Regions from separate parts of the Roseateles sp. DAIF2 genome, predicted to be linked through region 1. Evidence: predicted binding sites of a transcription regulator. Region 1 holds the regulator's gene; the other holds the start of a gene.
What was found. The regulator LexA, encoded in region 1, represses DNA repair genes until DNA is damaged. The targets are predictions, from matches to a motif close to ACTGTATNNNNATACAGT.

Region 1 (7,452 bases):
TCCTGGACGATGCCAGCGTCACCCTGCAGCCCGGCGAGAAGATCGGCCTGGTGGGCCGCAACGGCGCCGGCAAGTCCAGCCTGTTCGCACTGCTGACCGACCGCCTGCAATCGGACAAGGGCGAGGTCGAGATCCCGCGCCAATGGGCCGTCGGCGAGGTCGCGCAGAACATGCCCGAGACCGACATGCCGGCCACCGACTTCGTGCTGGAGGGCGACACGCGCCTGATGGCCGCGCGCCAGGCCCTGGCCGACGCGGAAGCGGCCGAGGATGGCCATGCGATGGCCGATGCCCATGGCCTGCTGATGGACGCCGGCGCCTTCGACGCCAAGCCGCGCGCGCAGGCCCTGCTGATGGGCCTGGGCTTCAAGGGCGATCAGGTCGATGCGCCGGTGAACAGCTTCTCCGGCGGCTGGCGTATGCGCCTGCAACTGGCGCGCGCGCTGATGTGCCCGGCCGACCTGATGCTGCTGGACGAGCCGACCAACCATTTGGACCTGGACGCCCTGGTCTGGCTGGAAGCCTGGCTGCAGCGCTACGACGGCACCCTGATCATCATCAGCCATGACCGCGAATTCCTCGATGCGATCACCAAGGTGACCCTGCATCTGGACGAGGCCAAGCTGATGCGCTACGGCGGCAACTACACCGCGTTCGAGGCGATGCGCGCCGAGCGCATGGTGCTGCAGCAGGCCGCGTTCGAGAAACAGCAGGACCGCATGGCGCACCTGCAGAAGTTCATCGACCGCTTCAAGGCCAAGGCCAGCAAGGCCAAGCAGGCGCAGAGCCGCGTCAAGGCGCTGGAGCGCATGGAGAAGCTGGCGCCGGTGCTCACCGCTTCGGACTTCAGCTTCGAGTTCCGCGAACCGGTCAGCCTGCCGAACCCGATGCTGATGTTCGACGAGGTGGCCTGCGGCTACGACACCGACGAGGGCGAGAAGATCATCGTGCGCGGCATCGACCGCTCGGTGTTGGCCGGCCAGCGCATCGGCATCCTGGGCGCCAACGGCCAGGGCAAGTCGACGGTGGTGAAGACGGTGGCGCGCATGCAGCGCGCGATGGGTGGCAAGATCACCGAGGGCAAGGGCCTGTCGATCGGCTATTTCGCGCAGCAGGAGATGGATGTGCTGCGGCCCGAGGAAGGGCCGCTGTCGCACATGATCCGGCTGGCCAAGGAGGTGAGCCCGGGCGCGCGCGAGCAGGAGCTGCGCGACTTCCTGGGCCAGTTCCGCTTCGTCGGCGACATGGTGAACCAGGCGGTGGGCAGCCTCTCCGGCGGCGAGAAGGCGCGCCTGGTGCTGGCGATGCTGGTCTGGCAGCGCCCCAACCTGCTGCTGCTGGACGAGCCGACCAACCACCTGGACCTGCAGACCCGCGAGGCGCTGTCCATGGCGCTGAACGAGTTCGAGGGCACGGTGATGCTGGTCAGCCATGATCGCGCGCTCTTGCGCGAGGTGTGCGACGAGTTCTGGCTGGTCACCAAGGGCGGCGTCGGCCCCTTCGACGGCGACCTGGACGACTATCAGAAATGGCTGCTCGAGCAGTCCAAGGAGGCGGCCAAGCTGGCCAAGGAGGCCGCGAAGAAAGGGGCGGCTGCGGCACCCGCGCCCGTCGCCGCCGCCGCCGTTGCGGCGCCCGCTCCCGAGCCGGCCGCGCCGGCGGTATTCAAGCGCGAGGACCGCAAGGCCAGCGGCCAGGCCCGCCAGCGCCTGGCCGAGCAGACGAAACCACTGCGCAAGGAGATGGAGGCCATCGACGCCAAGCTGAACAAGCTGGCCGACGAGCGCCAGGCCATCGAGGCCCAGCTGGCGGCTGGCACGGCCGCGGCGGCCCAGATCGTCGAGTCCGGCAAGCGCCTGAAGGCGATCCACGACGAGCTCGAGGCCGCCGAGCTGCGCTGGCTGGAGCTCAGCGCCGAGGTCGATGCGATCCAGGCCTCGGCCTGATCACCACGCTGCCAACACGCCGGCGATCGCGATGATCGCCGGCAGCGCCTGCACATAGAGGATCTTGCGGCTGGCCGTCGCCGCGCCATAGAGCCCGGCCACCAGCACGCAACCCAGGAAGAACAGCTGCGTCGGTACATCGCCGCGCGCCAGCCCCCAGAGCAGGCCCGCGGCCAGGAAGCCGTTGTACAGGCCCTGGTTCGCCGCCAGCACCTTCGTGGCCTCGGCGAACTCCGGCGTCAGCCCGAAGGCCTTGCGGCCCTTCGGCGTGGTCCACCAGAACATCTCCAGCAGCAGGATGTAGAGATGGATCAGGGCCACCAGCCCCACCAGCAGGTTCGCGACGATCGTCATCAAGGTAGCTCCCCGTTCCTCGTTGGGCGAATAACCATTTAAGTTGTACGCAATTTAATTGCCAACTACATTAACAGCCATGGCACGCAGCAAGACCCCCGCAAGCAAACCGGCGCTCCCGGCCGACGTCGACTGGCTGCGCCTGGACCAGCAGCTGTGCTTTGCGCTGTACTCGAGTTCGCTGGCGATGACCAAGCTCTACAAGCCGATGCTGGAGCCGCTGGGCCTGACCTATCCGCAGTATCTGGTGATGCTGGTGCTTTGGGAGCAGGATGGCATCAGCGTTTCCACCCTGGGCCAACGCCTGTCGCTGGACTCCGGCACCCTGACGCCGCTGCTCAAGCGCATCGAGGCCGCCGGCCTGATCGAGCGCCGGCGCGCCGCCGAGGACGAGCGCCGGGTCGACATCCTGCTGACCGCGGCCGGCCGCGACCTGCGGCAGCAGGCGCAGGACATCCCGCCCCGGCTGGCCTGCGCGGCCGCCTGCCCGCTGGAAGAACTGAGTTCCCTGACCCGACGCCTGCATGAGCTGCGCCAGCGGCTGGCCGGCGCCGAGCCTTCATCCCCCTCACCCACCACCACCGACCGATAGAAGGAAGAAACCCATCATGGCACTCGACAAAGTCCTCTACACCGCCACCGCCACCTCCACCGGCGGCCGCCAAGGCAGCTCGTCCAGCTCGGACGGCGCGCTGAACGTTACCCTGTCCACGCCCAAGGAACTGGGCGGCCCCGGCGGCCCGGGCACCAATCCCGAGCAGCTGTTCGCGGCCGGCTATTCGGCCTGCTTTATCGGCGCGCTCAAGCATGTCGCCGGCGCCAAGAAGATCGCACTGCCGTCCGAGGTGTCCATCACCGCCGAGGTGGGCATTGGCCCGATCCCGGCCGGCTTCGGCATCCAGGCCACGCTGAACATCTCGGTGCCGGGCGTGGACCGCGCCGTCGCGCAGGAGCTGGTGAACGCCGCCCACCAGGTCTGCCCCTACTCGAACGCGACCCGCGGCAATATCGACGTGACGCTGAACCTGGTCTAAGCCAACAAGTCCAGCAGCAGCTGGACGCGGGCCTTCACCGGACTCAAGGCGCCGGCGCTCGGGAGAGCGCCGGCGCTTTCCATCACCGGTCCGGCATCGCAGCGGGTGCTGCGCAGCACCTTCACGCCGGCCGAGCGCGCTTCGCGCAGCGCCGCCTCCAGCGCGTGGCTCAGGGTGCCGTTGCCGGTGCCGGCCACCACCAGCCCGTCCACGCCCTGCGCCAGCAGCGCGCGCACCAGGGCGCCATCGGCGCCCACATGGTTCAAGAGGATCTGCACCCGCGGCCATGCCGTGGCGGCGCGCGCCTCGATACGCGCCAATCCCAGTCCATCGCCCGCCGCAGGCCAGGCGCCCAGCAGGCGCAGCACGCCCTCCTCCACCAGCCCCAGCAGCGCGCCGTCGCTGGAGGCGAAGGCCTCGACCTTGTAGCTGTGCACCTTGCGCACCTGCTCTGCGCTATGGATCGCGCCAGCGAACACCGTCAGCACGCCGCGCGCGCCGGGATGCACCGCGACCGCCACCGCATCCAGCAGGTTCTGCGGTCCGTCGGTCTGCAGCGCGGTGGCCGGGCGCATCGCCGCGGTCAGCACCACCGGCTTGGCCGGCGCCAGCACCCGCTGCAGGAAGAACGCGGTCTCTTCCAGGGTGTCGGTACCGTGGGTGATCACCAGGCCCGCGACCTCCGGCCGCGCCAGATGCTCGGCCACGCGCCGCGCCAGCTTCTGCCAGGTGGCGAAATCCATGTCCTTGCTGTCGAGCTGGGCCAGCTGCTCGGCCTCCAGCGGCCGGCCGGCCAGGGCCGGGATCGCGTCGAGCAGCTGCTGCACGCCGAGTTCGGCGGCCTTGTAGCCGACATTGTCCGAGGCCTGCGCCGCCCGGCCGGCAATGGTGCCGCCGGTGCCCAGAATCACCACGAGATTGCTGTTGTTCGAGGAGCTCATTGATTCCTGGATAAATGAACAGTTACTGGATATATACTCAGACGATAAGAAAGCAAAGAACCGCCCTTACCAACACCGCCAGCGAGGTGCCTCGTGGACGATAACAGCAGCCCCAAACTCACCGCCCGACAGCAGCAGATCTTCGATCTCGTGCGCGAAGCCATCGAAACCACCGGCGCCCCGCCCACCCGGGCCGAGATCGCGGCCGAACTGGGTTTCCGCTCCGCCAACGCGGCCGAGGAACATCTGCAGGCCCTGGCCCGCAAGGGCGTGATCGAACTGGTCGGCGGCACCTCGCGCGGCATCCGGCTGAAGTCTGACACATTGCGCGCGCTGAACCAGGAACGCCAGGAGCGCCGCCTGCGCGAGGAGCAGATGCAGTTCGCCCTGCCCCTGGCCAGCCTGGCGCAGCTGACCTTGCCGCTGATCGGCCGCGTCGCCGCCGGCGCGCCGATCCTGGCGCAGGAACATATCGAGCAGAGCTACACGGTCGAGGCCGGCATGTTCGCCCGCCGGCCGGACTTCCTGCTGAAGGTCAAGGGCATGAGCATGAAGGACATCGGCATCATCGATGGCGACCTGCTCGCGGTGCAGAAGGCCAGCGAGGCCAAGAACGGCCAGATCGTCGTGGCCCGCATCGGCGATGAGGTCACGGTCAAGCGCTACCAGAAACGTCGCGACGGCATCAGCCTGCTGCCCGAGAACGCCGACTTCGAACCCATCCAGGTAACGCCGCAGGACGATTTCGCGATCGAGGGCCATGCGGTCGGCCTGATCCGCAACTCGCTGAGCTTCTGAGCGATGGCCGCAGCCGCCGCGAAGGCCCGGCATTGTGAGGACTGCGCGAGCCTCGAGCAGATTCCCAACATCGGCCCGGCCATGGCGGCCGACCTGCGCCTGCTAGGCATCCAAACGCCGCAGCAGCTGCGTGGCCGCGATGCCTTCGTGCTCTACCAGCAGCTGTGCGTGATCACCGAGCAGCGCCAGGATCCCTGTGTGCTCGACACCCTGATGGCCGCGGTCGATTTCATGCGCGGCGCGCCAGCCAAACCCTGGTGGCATTACACGGCGGAGCGCAAGCTGGTTTACGGGCAGGTTTGAACGACGCCACGGCCGATATTTACACCCGGACCCGGGCATCGCAAGGCGCGAGGAATCTCCACATGCCTTCGGCTATTGAATCCAAACCAGCAAAGAAAAAGCCCCGAGTATCTACATACTCGGGGCTTCAATATTTTGGCGGAGTGGACGGGGCTCGAACCCGCGACCCCCGGCGTGACAGGCCGGTATTCTAACCAACTGAACTACCACTCCGCAGTGGCGATGAATACCGTCTAGCGTATTCATCAAACTGGTACCTCGTAGGGGATTCGAACCCCTGTAGCCACCGTGAAAGGGTGGTGTCCTAGGCCTCTAGACGAACGAGGCAATAAAATCTACCTGAACCGCGCGCCACCAGAATTTTGGTGGAGGTAAGCGGGATCGAACCGCTGACCTCTTGCATGCCATGCAAGCGCTCTCCCAGCTGAGCTATACCCCCTTATCGGGTAACGCGCCGTTCAAGCGTATCTATTATATCTCATTTTAAATACAAACGGCCAACTTAATGGCCGTTTGCATCTGCAAACCTTGGCGGAGTGGACGGGGCTCGAACCCGCGACCCCCGGCGTGACAGGCCGGTATTCTAACCAACTGAACTACCACTCCGCAGTGGAATAAATTCGTAATCTTTTCAGATTATATATCAATAATCTGCTTCAATCACCAAGTTTATCAAACTTGTTCGTCTTTCGACGTATTTTCCAATCCAAAAAGAATTGGTACCTCGTAGGGGATTCGAACCCCTGTAGCCACCGTGAAAGGGTGGTGTCCTAGGCCTCTAGACGAACGAGGCAATATGCCTTCTTGAACTGCGCGCCACCAGAAAATCTGGTGGAGGTAAGCGGGATCGAACCGCTGACCTCTTGCATGCCATGCAAGCGCTCTCCCAGCTGAGCTATACCCCCTCAGGATCTACAGCGGCTTTTTGAATCCTTGCCTTGCGGCTTGGTTCTCCTGGCTGCTGCGATTCTTTGTGTGTCGCGCTGTTCAAGCGAGAAAAAGATTATAGAACGATTTTCAGACGCTGCGCAAGCGTTTGATGACAATTTCTTTGTCGAACAGTTCCAGCACCGCATCGACCGACGGTGTCTGCGCGCGACCGCACACCAGCACGCGCACCGGGATCGCCAGTTGCGGCATCTTCAGGCCGAAGGCGCCGATGGTTTCCTTGATCGCGGCCTGGATCGCGGCCTTGTTCCATTCGAGGTCGGCGAACTTGTCGGCCAGCGCCGCCAGCGCGGGCTTCACCGCGTCGGTGACATGCGTGGTCAGGTCTTCGGCCGCGGGCATCACCGGCGCGAAATACATGCTCAGCCAGTCGGCCAGCACCACCGTGGTCGCGCAGCGATCCTTGAACAGCGCGCAGGGGGCCACCAGGCGCGCGGCCGGTGCCGCGATGCCGCGCTTGGCCAGCTGCGCCTCGACCAGCGCGGCCAGGCGCGCATCGTCGGCCTGCTTGATGTACTGGCTATTGACCCATTCCAGCTTGGCCGGGTCCCATTGGGCCGGGCTCTTGGACAGGTGCGTGCCGTCGAACCAGCTGACCAGTTGCTCGCGCGAGAACAGCTCGTCGTCGCCATGGCTCCAGCCCAGGCGCGACAGATAGTTCAGCATCGCCTCGGGCAGATAGCCGTCTTCTTCATAGGCGGTGACGCTGACCGCGCCACGGCGCTTGGAGAGCTTCAGGCCGTCGTCGCCCAGGATGATGGGCAGATGGCCGAAGGCCGGCAGCGGCGCGCCCAGGGCCTTGAAGATATTGATCTGCCAGGGCGTGTTGTTGATGTGCTCGTCGCCGCGGAAGACCTGGGTGATCGCCATGTCCCAGTCGTCGACCACCACCGCAAAGTTGTAGGTCGGCACGCCCAGGGTGCCCTCGGGCGCGTCGGCCGCGGGCGGGCGCTGGATGATCAGGTCGTCGATCTCGCGATTGCTGATCGTGATGGTGCCCTTGACCAGATCCTCCCAGCTGACGTCGCCGTCGACCGGGTTCTTGAAGCGCACGACCGGCTTGATGCCCGCGGGCACCGGCGGCAGCACCTTGCCCGCCTCGGGGCGCCAGGTGCCGTCGTAGCGGCG
Region 2 (7,452 bases), 1.8 Mb from region 1:
CCACCGACATGCTGGCTCAGGTGGCGCGGCATGCCCATCAGCTGGCGCGACAGCTGCACCAGCTGGCGCAGGGTCTGACCGTCCTCGTCGAGGCCCAGCTCGGCGCAGAGCTGGCGCAGGCGCGCATCGGGCAGTGATTCCTCGGACCAGCCATGGTGGTCTAGCGCCAGCCGCTCCAGCAGCGTCTCGTCCATGCCCAGCGCCTTGCCGACATCGCGGATCGCGCTCTTGGCGCGGTAGCTGATCACGGTCGCGGCCAGCGCGGCGCGGTCGCGGCCGTATTTCTCGTAGAGGTACTGGATCACGAGCTCGCGCTTCTCATGCTCGAAATCGACATCGATGTCCGGCGGCTCGCCGCGCTCGCGGCTGATGAAGCGCTCGAACAGCAGGGTGCTGCGCCCGGGGTCGACCGAGGTGATCTTCAGGCAGTAGCAGACCACGCTGTTGGCCGCCGAGCCGCGGCCCTGGCAGAGGATGCCGAGGCGGCGCGCATGGGCGACGATGTCGGCCACGGTCAGGAAGTAATGCTCGTAGCGCAGCTCCTCGATCAGGGCCAGCTCATGCTCGATGCGTTCGCGCCACTGGTCGGGCACGCCGCCCGGCCAGCGGTCCGCCATGCCGGCATAGGTCAGCCGGCGCAGATGGCTGGCCGGCGTCTCGCCCGCGGGCACGACCTCGCTGGGGTAGCGGTAGCGGATCTCGTCCAGCGAGAAGCTGCAGCTCTCCATCAGCAGCAGGGTCTGCGCCAGCAGGTCCGGCGGATAGAGCTGCGCCAGCCGCAGCCGGCTGCGCAGATGGCGCTCGGCATTGGGCTGCAGGTCCATGCCGCAGTCGCGCACCGGCTTGCCCAGGCGCGTGGCGGTCATCACGTCCTGCAGGGCCTTGCGCGAGCGCACATGCATGTGCACATCGCCGCAGGCCAGCAGCGGCAGCGCGGTCTGCTCCGCGACCGCGCGCAGGCGCTGCAGCCACAGCTCGTCGCCGATGTCGCGCAGCAGCTCGACGCCGATCCAGGCGCGGCCGGGGTGATGGCGCAGCAGCCACAGCGCCGGCGCCAGCAGGGCCGCGTCATCGGCCTCGCGGCGCGGCAGCAGGATGATCTGGCAGCCGGCCAGCCGGCCCGGCATCAGCTGCGAGCGCCGCAGCCGGTACTGGCCCTTGGTCGCACTCTCGCGCCGCAGCCGGGTGATGAACTGGCAGAGGTTGCCGTAGCCCTCCAGGTCCCGGGCGATCGCGACGATCTTGAAGTCCGGCTCGCCGCTGAGGTCATCGCGCACCAGGAACTCGGCGCCGATCAGCAACTGCGGCAGCACGATCTCCTGTCCCTCTGCCTCTGCCTCTGCCTCTGCCTCTGCCTCTGCCTCTGCCTCGGCCGCGGCACGCAGGCGCTTGAGCTGGGTATAGGCGCGCACCACGCCGGCCAGCGAGCATTCGTCGGTGATCGCGAGGCCGGCATAGCCCAGGCGCCAGGCGCGCTCGACCAGCTCCTCGGGATTGGAGGCGCCGCGCAGGAAGCTGAAGTTGCTGAGGCAATGCAGCTCGGCGTACTCCGGAATCATGGAGCCCCCCGCCCGCGGGTACGCGGTCGGCCCCCCGAGGGGGCTCGGCCGTTCTTGGGAGCGGCCCGGCGAACGGCCATGCTCATGCGAAGACTCCATGCAGAAACCAGCCCGACTCCTCCCCCGAGAGGCGCTGCTGGTAGATCCACAAGAGCCCCGCCTGCGCGCTCTGCGCCAGCACATAGTCGCGCTGCACCAGGCCCTGGCCGCGGGCCTGGCCGGCCCACCAGCCGCCCTCGACGCGCTGTGGCTTGGTCAGCAGCTGCAGTGGCTCGCCCAGGTAGCGCGGCTGGCTGTGGACGGCCTCCAAGGGCTGCGGCGGTTCCAGCAGCCAGGCCGGCTGCGGGTAGAGCGGCGGCCGCGCGGCGCTCGGCCGCGCCGGGCCGGGCCAGGGCAGCCAGCGCTGCATCAGCTCCATCCGGTGGTCCTCCCGCAGCTCGCCGGCGCGCACCCGCTCCGGCCCCAGGCGCACCGACAGGCGTTCCAGCAGGCGCGGCAGCGGCTCGATGGCCTCGTCCGGCGAGCTGGGCAGCAGGCTGGCCGCCTGCTCGGGCTTCAGCATCACCTCGTCGGCGCGCAGCGTCAGTTCGCCGACCGGCGCGGCCAGCTCCAGCCGCGCCAGATGCTCGGCCAGCAGCCGGCTTAGGTGGCGCAGCTCGCGGGTCGGGTCGGCGGTGCCGAACTGCAGCTCGCCGTCCAGCGCCACGTCGCGGCCGCGCATCGCGTCATGCTGCCAGGCCAGGGTCAGCTGCTTGATGCCGGCCTGGCGCGCGGCCAGCCAGCCGCACAGCTGGCGCAGCAGGACCTCCGCGTAATGCACCAGGGCCGGGGCATGCTCGATGCGAAAGGGCAGCTCCAGCCGCGCCTCGAAACGCTCCGGCGCCTGCAGCCAGGCATGGGCCTCCTGGCTGTGGCCATAGGCGCGGTCCAGCGCCAGCAGCAGTCCGTCGCCGAAGCGCCGGCCGAGGGCGCGGCGCGGCAGCGCGCGCAGCTGGCCCAGGCTGCGGCAACCCAGGCGCAGCAGCATGGCCTGGTGTTCGTTTGCGGCGCTCAGGGCCGCCAGCGGCAGCGCGTCCAGCAGGGTCTCCAGCGGCTCGGCCAGGCCGTCGTGCCGGCCGGCGCGGGCCAGGGCCAGCGCGCCCAGGCTGGTCGGCGCCCAGGCCATGCCGCCCAGGCCCAGATCACGCGCCTCGCGCCACAGGCGGCGGTGCAGGCGCGTGGCGCCGCCGAAGAGACGCAGGCTCGCGCCGACCTCCAGCACGACGGCCTCCTCCAGCCACGCGACGCGCGGCGTGAACTGCAGCGCCCACCAGCCCAGGGCGCGCAGTGAGGCCTCCAGGGTCTGCTCAGACCCCGAGTCGCTGCTCGACGCGAGCAGGGCGAGCCAATGCGGCGCCGACATCGCGGGACTCCTGAGGGACAACGGTGGGCAGCGGGCCGCCCTGCAGCAGCCGGCTGGACAGGACCGGCGCCAGCGCCGGCGGCACGGCGCGCAGCCGCAGCGGCGCCGCCAGCGCCGGACCGCGGCGCTTGAGGATGCGCAGCTCCAGTTCCCAATCGGCCCGCGGTTGCAGCAAGAGGCGCAGCGGCGCGGCCGAGGATTGCGTGGCCGCCGCCGCGGCGCGGAACACGAAGCAGGGCGCCTGGGCCCCCAGCGCGCAGGCCTGCAGCCGACGCAGCTGGTCGGGCCGGGTCGATTCCGGCAGCCAGGCCAGCAGGGCGCCGGCGGCATTGGCCTTCAGCGCCTGCTCCAGGGTCCAGAGCACCTGGGTCGCGCCGGCGGGGGCCAGCCAGACGATCTGCCGCGGGTTCAGCCCCCAGGCGGCCAGGCCGGGCAGGTGCGGCGTGAAGGGCGGGTTGATCAGCAGCAGCGAGCGGCCGCCGGCCTGCTGTGCGGCGGCCAGGGTCGGGCCCAGCAGGCGCAGCTCGCAGACGCCGGCGCGCGGCTGCAGGATCTCGCTGAGCGCGCGGCCCGGCCAGCCACCGCCCGGCAGCAGGGCATCCAGCGCCGCGAAGCCCGAGGCCAGGCCGGGCGCATGGCCATGGGCCAGCTCCGAGCCGCGCCACAGCGCCTGGCCCAGCGGGCCGCCGAGCAGGGGGACGGAGGCAGCGGCGGCGCGCGTCCCCGGCATGGGTGGGGACGCCGGCGGCTGCCGTGACGGGGCGGCATGCATGGCTGTGCGAGGGGCGTGGTGGGGATGTTGGCTGTATTTTTATACAGTATACGAGGCCGGGCGGCCCGCCAAGCCCTGCCGGCTTATCCGAGCGATTCGTGCAGCTTTTTGCGGCCTGTCTGTTTTTGGCGGCAAATCCGGCCCGCCACGCCCGGGCAGGGGGGCATGGAAACAGATGAGGCTTGAGATATGAGGTAAAACCCTGATCTCTGCCAAGTGGCCCCGAGCCACCAGCAATCCGCCCAGGAGGCCGAGCCGAAGATGCCGTTGCGAGAGGATCAGTTGCCGCTGTCGACGACGCCGCTGGAAACCGCGCGGCTGCTGTTGCGCATGCCCCGCGAGACGGACCTGGACGCGATCTACGAGCTGCATGCCGACCCGGTGACGAACCGCTTCAGCCCCGGTGGGCTGCTGGGCTCGCGGGCCGCGGCCGAGACCTTGTTGCAGGGCTGGCTGGCGCATTGGCAGGTCCAGGGCTTCGGCTACTGGGCGATCGCGCTGCGCGAGCAGCCGGACGAGCTGATCGGCCTGGGCGGCATCATGAGCCGGCCGGTGGCGGGCCAGCCGGGCCTGTATCTCTACTTCCGCTTCCGGCCCCAGCATTGGGGCCAGGGCTATGCGTCGGAGATGGCGCAGGCCGCGCTGGCGCTGGCCTTCGAGCAGCTGCAGGCCGGCGCGGTGCAGGCGGTGGTGCAGCCGGCCAACACGCCCTCGCGCAAGACCCTGGACCGGCTGGGCCTGCTGCTGAAGGGCTCGCTGGCCGATGTGCCCGGCCAGGCCCCCAGCCTGCAGTATGAGATCACCGCGGCGCGCTGGGCCGCGCTGCCGAGGACGCCGACCGAGCCGACGCCGTTTGGCGCCTGATCCTCACGCCTGCCAGGATTGCCTTTCCGCGCGAGCGGCGCCGATCCGGCTTCGCCGGGCGGCCGGCGCTGCCCCCTTGAGGGGGCCGGCGCAGCCGGTAGGGGGTGGGCTCAGTTCTTGGGCTTGTAGGCGATGACGTCGATCTCGACCTTGGCGTCGACCATCAGGCGGGCCTCGGTGGTGGAGCGGGCGGGCTTGCCGTTCGGGAAGTAGCTCATGTAGACGCGGTTGAAGGCGCCGAAGTCGCGCGCGTCGTCCAGCCACACCGTGCTCTTGCAGACATCGTCCAGGGTGCAGCCGGCCAGGGCCAGCACGGCCTTCAGATTGGCCATCACCTGATGGGTCTGGGCCTCGATGCCGCCGGTGATGATCTCGCCCTGGGCATTGGCGGGCACCTGGCCGGACACATAGACGAAATCGCCGGCACGCACCGCGGGCGAGAAGGGGCGGGCCTGCTGGTCGGAGGCGACGGGCGGGGCGCCCAGGTATTCCAAAGGCATGGCGAGGTTCCTGATGGGTGGATGGATGAAAGGGTGGCTGTTGGTGTGAAAGTGTATTTCAGTAAAGTCGCCATGTCATCGGGTTTTCTCTAGGATTTGGCGCACAAAAACCGCATATCGTTCTCGCAGCTGAAACTAATTTTCAAGCGGAGACATCAGTATGCGTCGTGACCCAGCAGCAGCTTCCCCTGCCTCCACGCCCTCGCCGCAGCGGCGCCAGGCCTTGAGCCGGATCGCGGCGGCCCCTCTGGCCGCGGCCTGCCTGTCGATCTGCAGCGCCGGCTTCCTGCCCGGCGCGGCGCTGGCCCAGGCCCCCGCCAGCCATGCCACCCTGGCGATGGTGGGCGAGCCGCAGACCCTGGATCCGATGGCGTCGACCGCGGACCTGGTGGGCACGATCATGCAGCATGTGTTCGAGCCTCTCTACACCTTCGACGCCAAGTGGCAGCTCACGCCGATGCTGGCCGAGGCGCTGCCCAAGGTCTCGGCCGACGGCAAGACCTACCGCATCGCGCTGCGCAAGGGCGTCAAGCTGCATTCGGGCCGCGACCTGAACGCCGAGGATGTGGTCGCCAGCCTGCAGCGCTGGATGGACAACGCGCCGCGCGGCAAGGCGGTGGCCAAGGAGCTGGCCGGCATCAAGGCCATCGGCGCGCTGGAAGTCGAGCTGAGCCTGAAGAACCCCTATGCCCCGCTGGTGGCGCAGCTGGCCCTGCCGACCGGCATGGCCGCGATCATGGCCAAGGAGGCGATCGCCCAGCCGCTGAAGGATTTCGTCGGCACCGGCCCCTACCGCTTCAAGGAGCGCCGCCCCGACCAATATGTGCTGCTGAGCCGCTTCGAGCAGTACAGCGCGCGCAAGGAGCCGGCCAGCGGCTATGGCGGCAAACGCGAGGCCCTGATCCAGGAGCTGCGCTTCGTGCCGGTGCCCAATGCCAACACGCGGGTCGAGGGCGCGCTGGCCGGCCAGTACCACTATGCCGACCTGCTACCGGTCGAGGCGATGGCGCGGTTGGAGAAGGCGCAGGGCAAGACCGTGCCGATCATGACGCCGTCCTTCGGCTTCCCCTACATCGTCTTCAACACCAAGGAAGGTGTGCTGGCCAATGCCGCGCTGCGCCAGGCGGTGCAGACCGCGATGGGCCCGGGCGAGATGCTGGCCGCCGGCTTCGGCGACACGCGCTTCTTCAGCGCCGAGGCGAATCATTTCCCCAAGGGCTCGCCGTTCTACTCGACCGCCGGCGCCGACAAGTACAACCAGCGCAATGCGCGCCTGGCCAAGGAGCTGGCCGAGAAGGCCGGCTACAAGGGCGAGACGATCCGCGTGTTGACCAGCCGCCAATACGACTTCCACTACAACATGGCCCTCTTGATGGCCGAGCAGTTCAAGCGCGCCGGCCTGAAGGCCGAGCTGGTGGTGGTGGACTGGGCCACCCTGGTGCAGCGCCGCGGCGAGTCCAAGCTGTGGGACCTGTACATCACCCATTCCGGCCAGTTCCCCGAGCCGATGCTGTCGCCGCCGCAGCTGGGCGACGGCGCGCCCGGCTGGTGGGGCAGCCCGGCCAAGACCGCCGCGCTGGAGGCCTTCAACCGCGAGAGCGACCCGGCCAAGCGCGGCCAGCTCTGGAGCAAGGTGCAGCAGGTGGTCTACGACGAGGTGCCGTATGTCAACGTCGGCAAGTTCGCCGGCCTGTCGGCGCGCAGCCCGGCCCTGACGAACTACCAACCGTCCGCCTGGCCCTTCTTCTGGAACGTGACAGTCAAGAACTGACCCCGGGCCGGCATCATGTTGAAGTACCTGCTTTCCCGCCTGGGCGGCATGGCGGTGGTGATGGCCATCGTCGCCGTGCTGGTGTTCCTGCTGACGCGCGCCGCGCCCGGCGACCCGGTGGCGGTGCTGCTGGGCGACCAGGCCACGCCTGCCGACATCGCCCGGGTGCGCGTGCAGTACGGGCTGGACCAGCCGCTGCCGCTGCAGTTCGGCTACTGGCTGCGCGAGCTGGCCCAGGGCAATCTGGGCGACTCGATCTTCCTGCAGCGCCCGGTCACCCAGGCGCTGTGGGAGCGCGCCGAGCCGACCCTGCTGCTGGCCCTGCTGGCGGTGGCGGTGGCGGCGCTGATCGGCGTGCCCTGCGGCGTGCTGTCGGCGGTGTTCCGCGGCCGCTTCATCGACCAGTTCTTCACCGGCATCGCGATGCTGGGCGCCAGCATCCCGAGCTTCTGGATGGGCCTGGTGCTGATCCAGATCTTCGCGGTCTCGCTGGGCTGGTTCCCTGTCTCGGGCTATGGCGATCCGGGCGCGCCCCTGTCGCAGCGGCTGCACGCGCTGGTGCTGCCGGCCCTGGTGCTGGGCCT

Region 2: a site for LexA is predicted at 3,764-3,781, ahead of imuA (translesion DNA synthesis-associated protein ImuA). Genes of this name have one in related genera too.

What each region holds. Positions count from the first base shown of each region.
Region 1 is NZ_CP049919.1:2,913,958-2,921,409, reverse strand. Features, by position in the region: gene G8A07_RS13305 (ABC-F family ATP-binding cassette domain-containing protein) at 1-1,946, shown strand, start outside; gene G8A07_RS13300 (DUF1304 domain-containing protein) at 1,947-2,300, opposite strand; gene G8A07_RS13295 (MarR family winged helix-turn-helix transcriptional regulator) at 2,380-2,892, shown strand; gene G8A07_RS13290 (organic hydroperoxide resistance protein) at 2,909-3,334, shown strand; gene G8A07_RS13285 (asparaginase) at 3,331-4,275, opposite strand; gene lexA (transcriptional repressor LexA) at 4,369-5,073, shown strand; gene G8A07_RS13275 (helix-hairpin-helix domain-containing protein) at 5,077-5,376, shown strand; tRNA gene G8A07_RS13270 (tRNA-Asp) at 5,513-5,589, opposite strand; tRNA gene G8A07_RS13265 (tRNA-Glu) at 5,628-5,703, opposite strand; tRNA gene G8A07_RS13260 (tRNA-Ala) at 5,740-5,815, opposite strand; tRNA gene G8A07_RS13255 (tRNA-Asp) at 5,906-5,982, opposite strand; tRNA gene G8A07_RS13250 (tRNA-Glu) at 6,094-6,169, opposite strand; tRNA gene G8A07_RS13245 (tRNA-Ala) at 6,206-6,281, opposite strand; gene gltX (glutamate--tRNA ligase) at 6,394-7,452, opposite strand, start outside.
Region 2 is NZ_CP049919.1:4,703,197-4,710,648, reverse strand. Features, by position in the region: gene G8A07_RS21690 (error-prone DNA polymerase) at 1-1,559, opposite strand, end outside; gene G8A07_RS21685 (DNA polymerase Y family protein) at 1,642-2,961, opposite strand; gene imuA (translesion DNA synthesis-associated protein ImuA) at 2,906-3,691, opposite strand; gene G8A07_RS21675 (GNAT family N-acetyltransferase) at 3,950-4,597, shown strand; gene G8A07_RS21670 (RidA family protein) at 4,708-5,097, opposite strand; gene G8A07_RS21665 (ABC transporter substrate-binding protein) at 5,258-6,868, shown strand; gene G8A07_RS21660 (ABC transporter permease) at 6,884-7,452, shown strand, end outside.